One region of the Dactylosporangium salmoneum genome, then DNA from elsewhere that is predicted to be linked to it. Evidence: riboswitches for the same ligand, from Rfam matches in the RefSeq annotation. Region 1 holds a riboswitch; each other region holds the start of a gene.

Evidence for each region. Region 1 has a riboswitch for cyclic di-AMP ahead of ABD352_RS32730 (C39 family peptidase). Riboswitches for the same ligand answer to the same signal wherever they lie in the genome.
Region 2: linked by a shared signal. The riboswitch ahead of ABD352_RS53395 (C39 family peptidase) and the one ahead of ABD352_RS32730 (C39 family peptidase) in region 1 are both predicted to bind cyclic di-AMP.
Region 3: linked by a shared signal. The riboswitch ahead of ABD352_RS03900 (coiled-coil domain-containing protein) and the one ahead of ABD352_RS32730 (C39 family peptidase) in region 1 are both predicted to bind cyclic di-AMP.
Region 4: linked by a shared signal. The riboswitch ahead of ABD352_RS41245 (C40 family peptidase) and the one ahead of ABD352_RS32730 (C39 family peptidase) in region 1 are both predicted to bind cyclic di-AMP.

What each region holds. Positions count from the first base shown of each region.
Region 1 covers NZ_BAAARV010000063.1:19,798-23,721, reverse strand. The annotation lists gene ABD352_RS32740 (winged helix-turn-helix domain-containing protein) at 1-473, opposite strand, end outside; gene ABD352_RS32735 (YbiU family protein) at 573-1,850, shown strand; cyclic di-AMP (ydaO/yuaA leader) riboswitch at 1,954-2,098, shown strand; gene ABD352_RS32730 (C39 family peptidase) at 2,104-2,874, shown strand; gene ABD352_RS32725 (methyl-accepting chemotaxis protein) at 2,888-3,924, opposite strand, start outside.
Region 2 covers NZ_BAAARV010000132.1:4,208-8,131, forward strand. The annotation lists gene ABD352_RS53390 (transglycosylase domain-containing protein) at 1-485, shown strand, start outside; gene ABD352_RS53395 (C39 family peptidase) at 516-1,400, opposite strand; cyclic di-AMP (ydaO/yuaA leader) riboswitch at 1,407-1,541, opposite strand; gene ABD352_RS53400 (hypothetical protein) at 1,965-2,648, shown strand; gene ABD352_RS53405 (L,D-transpeptidase) at 2,724-3,878, shown strand; gene ABD352_RS53410 (cupin domain-containing protein) at 3,920-3,924, shown strand, end outside.
Region 3 covers NZ_BAAARV010000005.1:243,813-247,736, forward strand. The annotation lists gene ABD352_RS03890 (glycoside hydrolase family 19 protein) at 1-511, opposite strand, end outside; gene ABD352_RS03895 (DUF998 domain-containing protein) at 606-1,205, opposite strand; cyclic di-AMP (ydaO/yuaA leader) riboswitch at 1,378-1,534, shown strand; gene ABD352_RS03900 (coiled-coil domain-containing protein) at 1,544-2,563, shown strand; gene ABD352_RS03905 (exopolyphosphatase) at 2,641-3,588, shown strand; gene ABD352_RS03910 (App1 family protein phosphatidate phosphatase) at 3,596-3,924, opposite strand, start outside.
Region 4 covers NZ_BAAARV010000081.1:101,890-105,813, reverse strand. The annotation lists gene pfkB (1-phosphofructokinase) at 1-853, opposite strand, end outside; gene ABD352_RS41250 (DeoR/GlpR family DNA-binding transcription regulator) at 850-1,611, opposite strand; gene ABD352_RS41245 (C40 family peptidase) at 1,743-2,741, opposite strand; cyclic di-AMP (ydaO/yuaA leader) riboswitch at 2,747-2,889, opposite strand; gene ABD352_RS41240 (hypothetical protein) at 3,115-3,459, shown strand; gene ABD352_RS41235 (ABC transporter permease) at 3,471-3,924, opposite strand, start outside.

The DNA of each region.
Region 1 (3,924 bases):
GGCGACGCCGCCACGGCGGCCGGGTCGGCGGCGCTCCCACCCGTGGGCGATGCGGCCACGGCGGCCAGGGCGGCGGCGACCTCGGCCAGGGCGGCGCCCACGTTCTCCGAGACCGCCGGGCGGTCCAGGGTGCGGTGGGCCCGGGCGATCACGTCGCCGTAGGCGTCCAGCAGTTCGCCCGTGATGCCGCTCGGCGCGATCGACACGGCCAGCGCCGCGCCGGCCGCCGGGGTCAGGGCGTAATAGGCGCCGACCCTGCCCCGGCCACGGCCGCCCGGCGTGCGCTCGCCGGTGTCGGTGACCAGGCCGCGCTCGGCCAGGCGGCGCACGCTCTCGCCCGCGGTCGGCTTCGACAGCCCCGTCTGCGCGGCCAGCTCTGCCCGGGTCAGGCGGCGGTGGCGCATCAGCGCGCGCAGCACGTGCTCGTCGGTCAGCGAGCGGACCAGCTCCAGCGACGGCCTGGCAACGTCCACGTGCCGATTCTAGTCAGGAGTCTTGCCTAGAAGTGGGACGGGTGCGTACCGTCGAAAATACAAATAAGGAGTCCTGACTAGAACGAGAGGGAGGCGGCCGTGTCTGCACCAGCCCTGCCGCACTGGGAGGAGACGCCGGCGGACCTGTCCGGCGCGATCCGCGAGGTCAAGGCCGCGATCCGGGCCCGCATCGCGGCGTCCGGGCGCACCGTGGAGGAGGTCTTCGCCGCGGTCGAGCGGCGCGTCGAGGCCGAGGTCGAGCAGATCGAGGCGGCGCGAGCCCGCGGCGAGCAGGTCTGGCCGGTCATCGACTACGCCGACATCGCCGCCGGCACCGTCCCGGCCGAGCAGGCCGAGCTGCTGCACCGCCGCGGCTGCGTGGTCGTGCGCGGGCACTTCGATCGCGACCAGGCGCTGGGCTGGGATCGCAACATCGTCGAGTACGTCGAGGGCAACCGCTTCTTCGAGCAGTACCGGGGCCCCGGCGACGACTTCTTCGGCACCGTCGGCTCGCGGCCTGAGATCTACCCGATCTACTGGTCCCCGGCCCAGATGCAGGCCCGCACGAGCGACCGCATGGCGCGGGTCCAGGCGTTCCTGAACCGGCAGTGGAAGTACGACTCGGAAGGGGTCCGGTGGTTCGACCCGGACCGCGACTCGCTCTATCCGGACCGCATCCGCCGCCGGCCGGAGGGCGCCGACTCGGCCGGCCTCAACCCGCATCTCGACCCGGGGACGCTCGACCTGTGGATGACCGAGTCCTACCAGCGGGCGTTCCGGCACCTGTTCGACGGCTCGGTGCAGGACTACGACCCCTGGGACGCGGCCTACCGCACCGACGGGCCGCAGTACCCGGGCTCGACCATGTGCTCGGCCTTCCGCACCTTCCAGGGCTGGACCGCGCTGTCGGACATGGACCACGACCAGGGCGTCCTGCACACCGTCCCCATTCCGGCGGCGATGGCGTACCTGATGCTGCGCCCGCTGCTGCCCGACGTGCCCGAGGACGACATGTGCGGCGTGACGGTGAACCAGGTCTTCCCGGCCAACGAGCGCTGGCACCCGCTGCTCGTGCGGGCGCTGGCGGGCATCCCCGACGTACGCGCCGGGGACTCCGTGTGGTGGCACTGCGACATGATCCACAGCGTCGCGCCGGTGCGGCGCCAGCGCGGCTGGGGCAACGTCATGTACATCCCGGCCGCCCCGTGGTGCCCGCGCAACGAGCGCTACGCGGCGGACGTCCGGGCGGCGTTCGAGACCGGATCGAGCCCGTCGGACTTCCCGGAGGAGCACTACGAACGCGCCTGGCCGGACCGTTTCCAGCTGGCCGATCTCAACCCGACCGGCCGCCGGGGCATGGACCTCGCCGCCGTCTGACCGCCTGGTCGCAGCATTTCGGACCCCAGTTCCCGGCCCGGATACCGCTCAGTAATGTCGCGGCGTCCGGGCCGGACCCTCTGCCATCCGAACGGGTGGCGCCGGCCCTGATCCGCCGAGTCGCGTACGCGAGCCGGGGACCCATTCCAGTCCCGGGGTGAATCCGCCGGCCCTCACGGTCCGGTGGTAGGGCGATCTTTCCCGCCCGAATCCGTCAGCTAACCCGGTAGGCGGCACCGGAAGGAGTTCCGCTGTGCGCTACCCAGATCTCGACCTGCCCAAGCTTGCGCGAAGGGCGGAAGCCGGTCGGCGTGCGTTGGCCAGGCGGCCGATCCCCGCGCTGATCGGCTCGGCCGCCATGCTCGCCGCCGCCGTGACAACGGCCGCTGTGCTCCACGAGACGTCCGACCCGGCCGACGCCCACGTCGCCGCGGCGGCCGTGCCCGCACCTGCCACCGCCGCCCCCGGCAAACCGGCAGACCCGCCCGCCCCGGACCCGCTGCTGACCGCGCCGGAGGAGCACAGCGTCGACTACGACTTCCAGTTCCAGCCTAACTACTACTACTGCGGCCCGGCCTCGACCCGCATGGCGCTGACCTCCTCTGGCGTCTCGATGTCGCAGGGCGATGTCGCCTCCCGCCTGGGTACCACGGTCAACGGCACGAACTCGGCGGCCGACGTGACCCGGGCGATGAACGGGGTGCTGGGCAAGGACGAGTACCAGACCCACTGGATCCCGGGCCAGCAGGCCACCGGCGCCCAGGCCGAGCGGCTGCAGCGCGACGTCGTCGCGGCGATGAGCGGCGGGCGGGCCGTGGTGGCCAACATCGTCGGCGGCGCCACCGACGCGAGCGGCGTCTACCACGAGTTCTCCGGCGGCCACTACATCACGCTGGTCGGCTACCGCGACCGCGGCCGGGCGGTGCAGGTCGCCGACCCGTCGGGCATGTTCGGCCCGCGCACCTACTGGATGTCGACCTGGAACATGGCCAACTGGATCGCCGCCCGGGGCTACTCGGCGTAGCGCCCGGCAAACGTCAGTCGGCGACCATCTCCTGGGCCGGCTCCAGGCGCAGGAGATGGTCCAGGAAGCCCTCGATGCGGGCCTGGGCGGCCGGGTCGAGCTGTTCGAACTCGATCCCGGCCTCCTCGCCGTAGTCGCCGTTGATGATGCGCACGACGCGGCCGCGGGCCGGGATGCGCTCGTCGCCGAGCTCCAGGATCAGCTCGACCCGGCCGCCGACGCTCACGTGCCACTCCGGCACGATCGAGCAGCGCATCCCGCTGATGCTGAGGTCGAGCATCTCCACGTCGTGGCTGCGCTCGCCGACGCGGATCGTCGTGCGGCCCTCGACGGCGGCCCGGCTGTGCCGGCGCCGCTCGAGGCGGTCCGTCACCTGGTTGAGCGCCTCGACCCGGCCGACCGCCTCGCGGACGCTCTGCACCAGCCGGTGCACGACGTCGCGCTGGCGCACCGAGACGTCGTTGAGCTCGGCGGTGACGCCGCCGACGGAGACCACGCCGTCGCTCATGTCGGCGATGACCGAGGCCATCGCGGCGGCGTCCGCGCCGAGGGCCTCCACCGTGGTGGCGATCTCGTCGGTGGAGTCCTTGGTCTTGGAGGCCAGGGCCTTCACCTCGCCGGCCACGACGCTGAAGCCGCGCCCGGCGGCGCCCGCCCGGGCCGCCTCGATGGTCGCGTTGAGCGCGAGCAGGTTGGTCTGCCCGGCGATGCCGGCGATGAGCGTGGCGATCCCGTCGACCCGCCCCAGGCTCGCGTTGACCGCGCCGACGACGGTGTCCACGGTGGACGCCCGGCCGACGACGGTACGGGTGACCTCGTGCGCCGACGACGCCTGCCGCTCGATCGAGTCGGCCGCGTCGAGCACCGCGTCGGCCTGGGCCATGACGTTGCGCAGCTCGGTGAGCACCGCCTCGCTGGTCTGTTCGAGGATCTCCCCGGCCCGCCGGCGGGTGCTCTGCTCGGCCAGTTGCTGGCGCACCGTGTTGCGCACCAGCTGGGCCTCCTTGGCAGACCGCTCGCGCTGCAGGTGGTCCTCCTGCTCCTGCATCG
Region 2 (3,924 bases), on a different contig from region 1:
TGGCCAACGCCTACGCGGCGGTGGCGGCCGGCGGCGTGTACTGCCAGCCGCTGCCGGTGCTGTCGATCAAGGACGCCGACGGCAAGACGCTGGACGCCGGCACCCCGAAGTGCCGGCAGGCGGTCGACCCGGACGTGGCCGCGGCCGCGACCGACGCCGCCCGCTGCCCGGTCAGCAAGGGCTCGGTCTACGGCAAGTGCGACGGCGGCACCGCCGAGGGCGTCTCCGGGATCCTCGCGGGACGGCCGGTGGCGGGCAAGACGGGCAGCTCGGAGTACAACGCCACGGAGACCTTCGTGGGCTTCACCCCGCAGATCGCCGCGGCCGGCATCGCGGTCAACCCGGACAACCCCAACGACTACGTGGGCGGCGGCGTCTCCAGCTCGGTCGACACGGCCGTGGCGCAGACCATGGCGTTCGCGCTGCGCGGCGTGCCGGTCCAGAACTTCGCCGTCCCGAGCAGAGCCCGGGCGATGGGGGCCTGAACCGGCGAACGCCGTGCGGCGATGAAACGATCAGGCCGAGTAACCGCGCTGGGCGATCCAGTTGGCCATGTTGGCGATGGACACGGTGTAGGAGCCGACGCCCTGGGCGTCGGCCGGGTCCGCGATCTTCACGGTCTGGCCGCTGTCGCGGTAGCCGACGATGGTGAGGTAGTGCCCGCCGTCGTAGGAGTGGCTGTGCCCGGCGTCGTCGGTGGTCGTCCCGGCGATGTTTGCCACGACGGCGTACCCCTGCGAGACGGCGTTGACGACCGCCGCCTTCAGCTCGGCGATGTCGGCCTGGGTGGCCGCCTGGCCGGTGATGAAGTGGGCCTTGTAGAAGTCGGTCTTCAGGTACGCGTTGAGCGCGCGCGTGGTGTCGTCCGATGAGTTGGTGCCGTTCACGGTGGTGCCCAGGCTCTGGGCGACCTCCGACTGGCTCGGGGACAGGCCCTTGGCCGTGAGCGCGATGCGGGTCGCGGCCGGGCCGCAGAAGTAGTAGTTCTCCTGCCAGGCGAACTGGTACGTCAAGTCTTTCTGGACCGGGATCGTCGGGGTGGGGGAAGCGGTGTGGGTCGGGGCGGCGCTGTGCGTGGAGGCAGAGGTGGAGGTGGGGGCGGGCGCGGCCTTGGTGGTCGCCGGGGCCGCGTCGCGCTGCTGCTGCGGGGCCGCCGGCGTGTCGTGGGCGCCGGGGGATCCGGTGGAGGGCTCACCGGCCAGCGCCTGTGCGTCGGCGGCCTGGACCGTCGAGGCGGCCGGTGTGGTGGATGTGGAGGAGGCGTGCTCCAGGCCGGCGACGCCGAGGCCCGCCGCGACGGCGAGGACCGCGGCCGAGGCGGCCACGAGGGGGATCCGGCGGCGACCGGGGGCCGGGTCGCTCTGCTCGGGTTTGTGCCGGGGTTTGTAGAGGTAGCTCACGGGTACCACTCCTTCCGGTACCGCTTACCGGGTTAGCTGACGGGTTCGGGCGGGAAGATCGCCCTACCGCGGCAAACGCGGACTCACCCCAGAACGTGGGTCCCCGGTTCGTGCGTGCGCACGACTCAGCGGATCCACCAAGCCGTCACCCACCGTGGGTGAAAGACGTCGGCGAGGTGGACCCGGCGAGGCTATTCGCGCCGCTCAACAGGGCTTTGCACCCCCCGTCGAAACGGCTACTGGGCGTGATGCCCCGGGCTTGATGCCCGCACGAAGAGCGCTCGGGCGCACACGGCTCGGGCGCCGTTTATCACGCCCAAAATCACCCCCTCACCCGGGGGCTCCTACTCTCGCCGGATGCTCGCCGGTGCCGACGAAAATCCGCAGCCCAGTGACGCGGCCGAACCCGGTCCTCACCGTCTGCGATCTCGCTCTGGCCGCCATTCGGTGGCCCGCCTCCGTGTCCTCCTGCCGGACCCCGCCCGCCTCGACGCGGCGCGCGACCGGCTCCGTCCGCTGCTGACCCACCCCCGACGGGGCGCAGCGGCGGCAACCGTGTTCGCCGTGGCCGCATTCGGGCTGACGGCCTTGCTGACCGCCCCGAGCGGCGACCCGGGCGCCGCGGTGGCCGAACGCCCCGCCGCCGTGACCGGCTCCGACCCCTCGCGGGAGTCGGGGGAGGTGGCTTCCCGCAACCATGAACGGGCGCCGGCCAGCCGGCCCGCCCCGACCACCAAGTCCCCCAAGTCCCCCAAGTCCACCAAGTCCACCCCGTCCACCCCCTCGACCACGTCCACCCCGTCCGCCGCGCCCACCAAGGTGGCGCCCGTGGGCGGGCTCAGCCAGACCGAGATGGACAACGCGCTGGCCATCGTCGCGGTGGCCAAGCGGGAGCGGCTGCCCAAGCGCGCGGCCGTGGTGGCGCTGTCCACCGCGCTGCAGGAGAGCCACCTGCGCAACCTGGCCAACGGCAACCTGCCGGCGTCGCTGCAGCACCCGAACGAGGGCGTGGGCTACGACTACGACTCGGTCGGGCTGTTCCAGCAGCGGCCGAGCTGGGGCTCCATCGACCAGCTCATGAACCCGGAGGAGTCGGCCCGCCGCTTCTACGCGGCGCTGCTGAGGATCCCCGGCTGGGGCGACTACGCGGTCACCGTGGCCGCGCAGATGGTCCAGGGCTCCGCCTTCCCCGACGCGTACGCCAAGTGGGAGGGCCTCGCCAACACGATCGCCGACGCCACGATGTAGCGCCGTCGCCGATCCTTCCCGTTGTCATTCGTTTGCCGGCCCGGCCTCGCCCGGGCCGGCACGACGATGAGCGGCATGTACAGACACAGCGTGTTCCGGTCCGCGACCGCGCTGCTCGTGCTCGCGATCGCGGCGCAACCGGCGCTGTCGGCCTGCGACGGTTCCCTGCACCGGAAACCCTCGGTGGCCAAGAACAGCGCTCCCCCGACACCTGTCGGGCTGACCATCACCCCGACCGCCGGCGACGCCGGGTCGCCGATCAGCGCCGAGATCGGGCTGAAGGTCAACGACGGCAAGATCACCAATGTCGCGCTCACCGACCCGGCCGGCCAGCCTGTGGCCGGCGCGCCGCGGGACGACGGCAGCTCCTGGGTGCCGGCCACCGCCCTGCGCTACGGCACCGCCTACACGGTCAAGGTGACCGCCGTCGGGGTCGACGGCAAGCCGGTGACGAAGACGTCGACCTTCACCACGGCGGCCAAGCCGACCGGCCCGCAGATCAATTCCGACCTGATGCTCACCAACGGCGGGACGTACGGCGTCGCGATGCCGATCGTCGTCGACTTCGGCAGCGACGTGCCGCCCGAATCCCGCGCGGCCGTGCAACAGCGGCTCTTCGTGACCAGCGATCCGCCGCAGCCCGGGGCGTGGCGCTGGTTCAGCGGGCACGAGGTGATGTACCGCCCGGAGAACTACTGGAAGCCGGGTACGAAGATCACCGCCCGTAAGGCTCTCAACGGCGTGCCCATCGGCAACGGCCACACCGACGAGGATCTCACCGCAACCATCACGATCGGCCGCAAGCTCACCGTCGACATCGACAACAACACGAAGCAGATGACCGTGTTCCAGAACGACCAGCCGATCCGCACCATTCCGGTGAGCCTGGGCAAGGATTCCACGCCCTCGTCCAGCGGCACCACGGTGATCATGTCGCGGGAGTCCGCGACGGTGTTCCGCACGTCGGAGTACACCGCGGCGGTCCAGTACGCGGAGCGCCTCACCTGGGGCGGGCAGTACATCCACGCCGCCCCATGGTCGGTCGGCGACCAGGGCGTGCGCAACGTCTCGCACGGCTGCACCAACGTCTCCACGGACAACGGCCGGTGGCTCTACGAGTCGCTGCTGGTCGGCGACCCGGTGACCACGCGCAACACCGGCACGCCGCTCGACCCGGGCGACGGCTGGACGGCGTGGGACATGTCCTGGGCCGACTACACGAAGGCATAGGACCGCACGAAGGCACAGGACTACAGCGAGAAGGGGTACCCATGGA
Region 3 (3,924 bases), on a different contig from region 1:
TGAACTGCGCCTCGCTGACCACGAAGGCGCCGCCCGAGGAAGTGGGAGGGGGCGCAGTCGTGGGCGAGGAGCCGCAGGAGTACGGGTCCCAGTACCAGGTGCTGATCACGGGGCTGTAGCCCGGGTTGTCGTGCTCGGCGATGTAGAACTTGCCGTCCGTGAACTTCACGATGTCGCCGGTCACGTAGTTGTGGCCCTGGACCCACGCGGGGAAGCTGCACGCGCCGGCCGTGCCGGTCTGGACCGGCGGGTTGGTCGGGGTGCTGCCGCCGCAGCTGCCCTGGTCCTGCCACACGCCGCTGGTGCCGGGCGGGGCCTCGTTCTGGGTCCACCACTTCGCCAGGTAGTTGTGACCGTTGCGGGACGCGGTCATGCCACCCGTGTAGACCGCCGTGGACTGCCACGCGGGGGCGCAGGCGGCGGCTGAGGCCGGCATCATGTTGAAGAACGCGACCACTCCGCTCACCACCGCCATCGCGGCGAGCATGGCCAGCGCGCGGACTCTCGACACCCTCGATCAACTCCTTCGGCTTTGGGCCTGACCTGCACATCCGATCAGCCGGAGGAACGCCGAAGAGTGAACATCATCGTTTTATGAACAATATTTACGGTACCGTTGAGACAGCGCCACGCCGCCGAGCAGCCCGATCGCGGGCGCCCGGAGCGGCCAGGGCCACGGCGACCAGCAGCGCCGCCTCGGCGGCCAGCAACAGGCGCTCGGCCAGGCCGATGAGCACGCGGTCGCCCGGAAAGGCCGAATACACCATCGCCAGCGCACAGGCCAGGCTCAGCCCGGCGAGCACCCGCACGGACCGGCCGCCCAGCAGCCAGCCGGCCACGGGAAGGGCCACGAAGGCGGCGACCGACGCGTACCGGTGCACCGCACCCGCGGCCGACAGCGGCAACCCCGGCTCGTCCGTCGGCACCAGCGCGGCCACCGTCAGCCCCGCCGCCCAGACCCCGAAGAGCGCCGTCACCCAGGCCCCCACCCGGGCACCCGAGCGACGGAGGGCGAACAGCAGCGCGACCGAGGCGGCGGCCATGACGACCATCGCCCAGTCGACCACGCCACCGCGGTCGGAGACGGCGAAGTCACTCACCGTGAGTGACCACGGGTTCAGGTCACCGTCCGGGTCGAGATGGCCGTCGATGACGAGTGCACCGGCGGCGGCAATCCCGGCGAGGGCGAGGTACCGAAGGTTCACCCAGGAAGCGTGGCCTACGGGCGACCCTACGCGGATCGGTGGAGATCCTGACGTACCCCTGAAGCCACGAGTGATCCGTGTCACTGAACGCCCTCATAGCGGATCTACGCACAAACGGTGCGGTGCGCGAATTCCGCCCCGTCGGTACAGTGACCCACGGTCACGTCCGCGGGCGTGACTGCCGCCCAATCGCCGCCCGTGGCGAGCCGGGGACCCACCGTTGCGTTGGGGTGAATCCGCCCTCCCGGAAGCCCTTCCGGAAGCGGTGGTAGGGGTCGTTCCGTCCCGAACCCGTCAGCTAACCCGGTCGGCGGCCGACGGAAGGAACAACGAACCAGATGTCATCGCGACATCACTACCGGCGCGGATTGGTCGCGCTGCTGGCCGTGATCGCGTTCGGCGGGATCGGGGCCGCCCCCGCCGCGGCCGAGCCGGGGGATCCCGGCAACGAGGGCGCGGACGCCAATCCGACCCTCGCCTCCGTCCTGGAGTCGACGACCCAGGCCTTTACCGACGCCAAGGCCAAGTTCGAGGCCTCGGTCAAGCACCAGGCCGAGCTCACCGTGCAGCTGCAGGCGACCGAGGCGCAGCTGGCGACCCTCCAGGACCAGGTTTCGGCGATCGCCATCGCGGCCTACCAGACCGGGCCGCTGACCACGTTCGCCGCGCTGATGGACGCGGACAGCCCCGACAGCTTCGCCGAGCGGGCCAGCACCATCAACGAGCTGGCCCACCACAACGACAACCTGCTTCGCCAGCTGCGGCACCTGCGGGAGGCCCAGGCCTCGCAGAAGAAGGCGCTCGACGACGAGGTCGCCTCGCAGCAGCAGCAGGTCGCCACCATGGAGCAGCAGAAGAAGGCGGCGGAGAAGGCGCTCGCGCTGGCCGGCGGGCCGAGCAAGGGCTTCGTCTCCGCCAACCTGCCGGTGGCCGACCCGACGCCGCGCAACGCCAACGGCTCGCTGCCGAAGGAGTCGTGCAGCGTCAAGGACCCCACCACCACCGGCTGCATCACCCCGCGCATGATGCACGCGATGCAGGAGGCGCAGAAGGACGGGTTCACGCGGTTCGTCGCGTGCTTCCGCCCGAGCGGGCCCTACGAGCACCCCAAGGGCCGGGCCTGCGACTTCTCGGTGCAGAAGACGAAGGGTTTCGGTGGCGTGGCCACCGGTGACGACTTCGTCTACGGCTCGACGCTGGCCGCCTACTTCGTGAAGAACGCCGATCAACTCGGCGTCATGTACGTCATCTGGTTCAAACAGATCTGGACACCGGCGGCCGGCTGGCACCACTACAGCGGCGTGGCCGGCGACCCGTCGAGCGATCACACGAACCACGTGCACCTCTCCATCCTGTAGCCGCTAATCCTCACGTTGGCGCCGGGCCGGTCGATAGGGAGACTGTCGACCGGCCCGCCCGTGCGAGGGGATCTGCAGTGAAGTACCGTCTCGTGACCCGCAGCGACTTCGACGGTCTGGTCTGCGCGGTCCTCCTGCGCCACCTCGACCTGATCGGCGACATCACCTTCGTGCACCCGAAGGACGTCCAGGACGGCTCGGTCGACGTCGGCCCCACGGACATCCTCACCAACCTGCCGTACGCCGCGGGCGCCCACATGGTGTTCGACCACCACCACTCGGAGACCCTGCGCACCGGCGGCCAGGCGACCAACCACGTCATCGACGCGGAGGCCCCGTCGGCGGCCCGCGTGATCTATGACCACTTCGGCGGGGCCGAGCGCTTCCCCAACGTCTCCGACGAGCTGATGGAGGCCGTCGACCGGGCCGACTCCGCGCAGTACGACATCAGCGAGATCCTGCAGCCGACCGGCTGGAGCCTGATGAACTTCCTCATGGACAGCCGCACCGGGCTGGGCCGCTTCCGCCAGTTCCGCATCTCCAACTACCAGTTGATGATGCAGCTCATCGACGCGTGCATCGACCACCAGGACGTCGAGGAGATCCTCGCCCTGCCCGACGTGGCCGAGCGGGCCGAGCTCTTCCGCGAGCAGCAGGACCTGTTCGTCGACCAGCTGCGCCGGGTGTCCCGGGTGCGCGGCGACGTGGTCGTGGTCGACCTGCGCGACGAGGACGTCATCTACGCCGGCAACCGGTTCATGATCTACGCGCTGTTCCCCGAGGCCCGGGTCTCGATCCACGCCATCTGGGGCAAGCAGAAGCTCAACACCGTGTTCGCCGTGGGCAAGTCGATCCTGGACCGCAGCTCGCCCACCGACATCGGGTCGGTCATGCTGCGGTACGGCGGCGGCGGCCACCTCGCCGCGGGCACCTGCCAGGTCCCGCACGACGACGCGGAGCGGGTGCTGGACGAGCTGATCGACAAGGTGGGCGCACCGGTGAGCTCGGCCGCCGGTCGCGCCTGAGGGGCCTTCAGAGGATCTCGGTGTCCCGGAGCAGCCGCCACAGACCGGCGCCGTCCGGGGCGCCCAGCCAGCGCCGGTCGTTGGACGGGAAGCGCTTGGAGCTGCCCGCCACGCCCGGGAACGCGCCGGCCAGCACCGCCTGGGTCGGCGAGAGGTGCCGGATGGCCACGGCGGCGATGCTGTCCGGGTGCTCGGCGGCGAACTCGGCGTAGATCTCCGGGTCGTGTTGCCCGTCGTCGCCGACCAGCAGCCACCGGATGTCCGGGAACTCCTGCGCCAGCCGGGCCAGCGACGCCCGCTTGTGCGCCTGCCCGCTGCGGAAGAACCGGTCCGGCT
Region 4 (3,924 bases), on a different contig from region 1:
TGCCGGGCAGGCTCACCGCGGCGGCGCCCCAGGCGAGGCCCTCGGCCAGGGCGGCGGCGCCCCGGGCCCCGGCCGCCAGGAACCCGGCGAGCAGCGCGTCCCCGGCGCCGACGGTGCTGCGCGGGCGGGTGACCGGGCAGGTGCCGGTGACCACGCCGTCGTCGTCGACGAGGACGGCCCCGTCGGCGCCGAGGCTGGCCACCACGGTCCCGGCCCCCCACGCGCGCAGCTCCCGCGCGGCGGCGACCACCGCGCCGACGTCGGGCAGCGGCCGCCCGACGACCTCGGCGAGCTCGTCCCGGTTGGGCTTGAGCAGCGTCGCGCCGGCCGCGGCGGCCTCGCGCAGCGCCGGCCCGCTGGTGTCGACCGCGACCCGCAGGCCGGCCGCCCGCAGGCGCCGGCACAACTGCGCGTAGGCGTCGGACCCGAGGCCCGGCGGGACGCTGCCGCACAGCACGACCCAGTCGGCGCTGCCGGCCCGGGCCAGCACCACGTCGGTGACGGCGTCGAACTCGGCCCGCACGAGCCGCGGCCCGGGCTCGTTGACCTTGGTCACGGTGCCGTCGGGCTCGGCCAAGGTGAGGTTGGAGCGGGTCCGGCCGCCGATCGGCACGGCGAGGACCTCGACGCCCTCGGCCTCGAGCAGCCGGACCAGCTGGCCGCCCTCGTCCCCGCCGCACGGCAGGACCGCGACCGACGGCACGCCGTTGGCCAGCAGCGCCCGGGACACGTTGACGCCCTTGCCGCCGGGGTCGAGGCGGGCCTCGCGGGCCCGGATGACCTCACCCCGGGCGAGCCGTCCCACCTCCATGGCCCGGTCCAGGCTGGGGTTGAGCGTGACGGTGACGATCATGCCCGCACCACCCGGACGCCGGCGGCCTCGATGTCGCCGGCGAGGTCGGTGTCGGCGCGGCTGTCGGTGACGAACAGGTCCAGGTCGGACAGATCGCCGAAGCGGGACAGGTAGTCGTTGCCGAGCTTGGTGTGGTCGGCCAGCAGGACCGTGCGCCGGGCGGCGCGGATCATCGCCCGCTTGACCGCGGCCTCGGCCGGGTCAGGGGTGGTGAGGCCACGCTCGACCGAGATGCCGTTGGTGCCGAGGAAGGCCACGTCGACGTACAGGTCCGCGAGGGGCCGCAGCGACCAGTCGTCGACGGTGGCGAGGGTCTTGCCCCGCACCCGCCCGCCGAGCAGCAGCACGTTGAGGTTGGTGCGGGTGCCGAGGACCGTGGCGATCACCGGGGAGTTGACCACCACGGTCAGTTCCCGGTCGGCCGGCAGCAGGTGGGCCAGCTTGATGGTGGTGGTGCCGGCGTCGAGGATGATGGCGCCCTCCTCGGGCACCTCGGCGAGCGCGAGCTTGGCGATGCGCTCCTTCTCCTCGACGAGCACGGCGTCGCGGGCGGCGAGGGCCGGCTCGAAGCCGATGCGCTCGACCGGGATGGCACCGCCGTGCACCCGGCGCAGCACCCCGGCCCGTTCGAGGGTGGTGAGGTCGCGCCGGATCGTCTCCGACGTGACATTGAGCTCGTCGGCCAGCCCGGCCACGTCGACCCGCCCCTGCTCGCGGGCGATCCGCACGATGGCCTGCTGGCGCTCCTCGGCGTACATGATGTGGTTTCACCGCCGTTTCGTTTTGCTTCAGCTTTGTTTACGCCCGTTTATGTGGGACGTCAAGAGCTGAACAACACAGCACGGCCCGCCGCGGGTGCGACGGGCCGTGCTGGAGGCGGTGCGGGGCGTTACGGGCGGCCGTAGCCGTAGAGCGTGTCGATGTCGATCGGGGCCACTTTCACCACGGTCCGGCTGTTCGGCGCGTGAATGATCTGGTTGTTGCCGATGTAGATGCCGACGTGCCCGAGCCCGTTGTAGAACACCAGGTCACCGGGGGCGAGCTGGCTGCGGGAGATGTGCTTGACCCGGGAGTACTGCTCGGCCGCGTTGTGCGGCAGCGTCACCCCGGCCGCCTTCCAGGCCATCATGGTCAGCCCAGAGCAGTCGAAGGTGTCCGGCCCGGCGGTGCCCCAGACGTACTTCTTGCCCAGCTGGGCCCACGCGTAGGAGACCGCCTTGCCGGCCGCGCCGGAGACCGCCGGCGGCGGACCCGGGTTCGGTGCCGGGTTGGCCGGGGTGGTCTTCGTCTGGGCCTTCGCGGCCGCCGCGGCGGCGGCCTGCTCGGCCTTGCGCTGCATCTGGTCGAGCCGGGCGATGTCGCCCTCGATCTGCTTGCGCCGGGTCTCCAGCTCGGTCTTCTGCCGGCTCTGCGCGGCGAGCTGGTCGTTGAGCCGCCGCTGCTCCGCATCGACCGCGCCCTTGGCCGCGCTGTACGCGTCGAGGTCACGCTGCTGGCTGCGGGAGATCTGCTCGAGGGTGCCGACCCGGTCGGTGAAGCTGTCGGACGAGGCCGCCCCGAGCATGAGCGACCAGGTGCCGAGGCTGCCGCCGGTCTTGTAGGCGCCGACGGCGACCCGGCCGGCGTTCTCCCGGGCCGCGTCCATGCTGGTCTGCAGCGGCGCCAGGTCGGCCTGCGCCTTCGCGATCGCCGCCTGGGTCGCCTCGAGATCGCCGTTGACCTTGTTGTACTGCTCGACGACGAGCTCGACTTCCTTGTTGCCCTTGTCGATCTGGGCCTGGATCTCTTCCGGTGACGGGTCCGCGTGGGCCGCGCACGCGGGCGCGACCATCGCCGCCACCGCCAGCCCGGCCACCACGGCGCGCAGCGCCGTCCGTCCGTTGAACACAGCAGGTTCCTTCTTCCCGCCGCCTACCGGGTTAGCTGACGGGTTCGGGCGAGAAGAAGGCGCGCCCTACCGCGGGTTCCGCGGATTCACCCCGATGGGGATTGATGGGTCCCCGGCTCGCGCGCACGCGACTCGGCGGAGCCTGCCCGGGCCACCCGGGGTTTGGGCGACGACGGCCGGCCAGGCCACGACCCAACGTAACGGGAAGGCTCGGGCGGCGAAACCGCCCAGCGGGGATCTAAGAGGGACTTAACGAAGACCTGAACCTGAACGGGGGACGCGCCCCATCGCCCGCACGGTCTATGGCCGCGCGGGCCTGCCGCCGCCATCATCGTCACGCCACTTCGTGCGGTGCCCGGGCCGGGAGGACCCCATGGACGCCTACTCGCTCGGTCAGCTGTTCGGCTGCGGCCTGGTGTGCCTCTGCCCCATCATCCTGGCGATCGTCGTCGGTGTGGTGGCCGGCAACCGCCGCGGCAGGAACGTCTCCGGCGGCGGTTCCGAGCCCCCGCCGGCGCAGCCGTGGGAGCCGGCGAAGCCGTGGCAGCCGCCGCAGCCGCCCCCGTTGTGCGGCAGCTGCGGCGGCAGCGGCAAGCAGGCGGACACCTGCAACGGCGGCTACGTCTACGACGCCGACGGCCGCCCCCAGAACCACCACTTCTGCGGCGGCACCGGCTACGTGCGCTGCACCGGCTGCAACGGCACCGGCCACCGCTGAGGCCGGGCGGCTCAGTCCTGGGCGCGGCCCGTCGTGAGACGGGCGAGCACCAGGGCGACGAGGATGACCAGGCCGTACACCGCCTGAATCCACTGCGCCGAGACGCCGGCCAGGGTGAGCACGTTCTCGACCAGGCCGAGCACGAGCACGCCGCACAGGGCGCCGAAGAGGGTGCCCTTGCCCCCGTTCATGCTCACGCCGCCGATGACCGCGGCGGCGAACACCTTGAAGATCATGCCGTCGCCCTGTGCGGCGGCGATGGAGCCGAGGCGGCCGGTCATGAGCAGGCCGGCCAGCGCGGCGAGCAGGCCGGCGATCATGAAGACCGCGTACATGACCCGGTCGGTGCGGATGCCGGCGGCCCGGGCGGCGTCGGTGTTGCCGCCGATGGCGTAGACGGCCCGGCCGTGGCGGAACCAGCCGAGCGCGGCGATGCCGGCGGCGAAGATCACCGCGCACACCCAG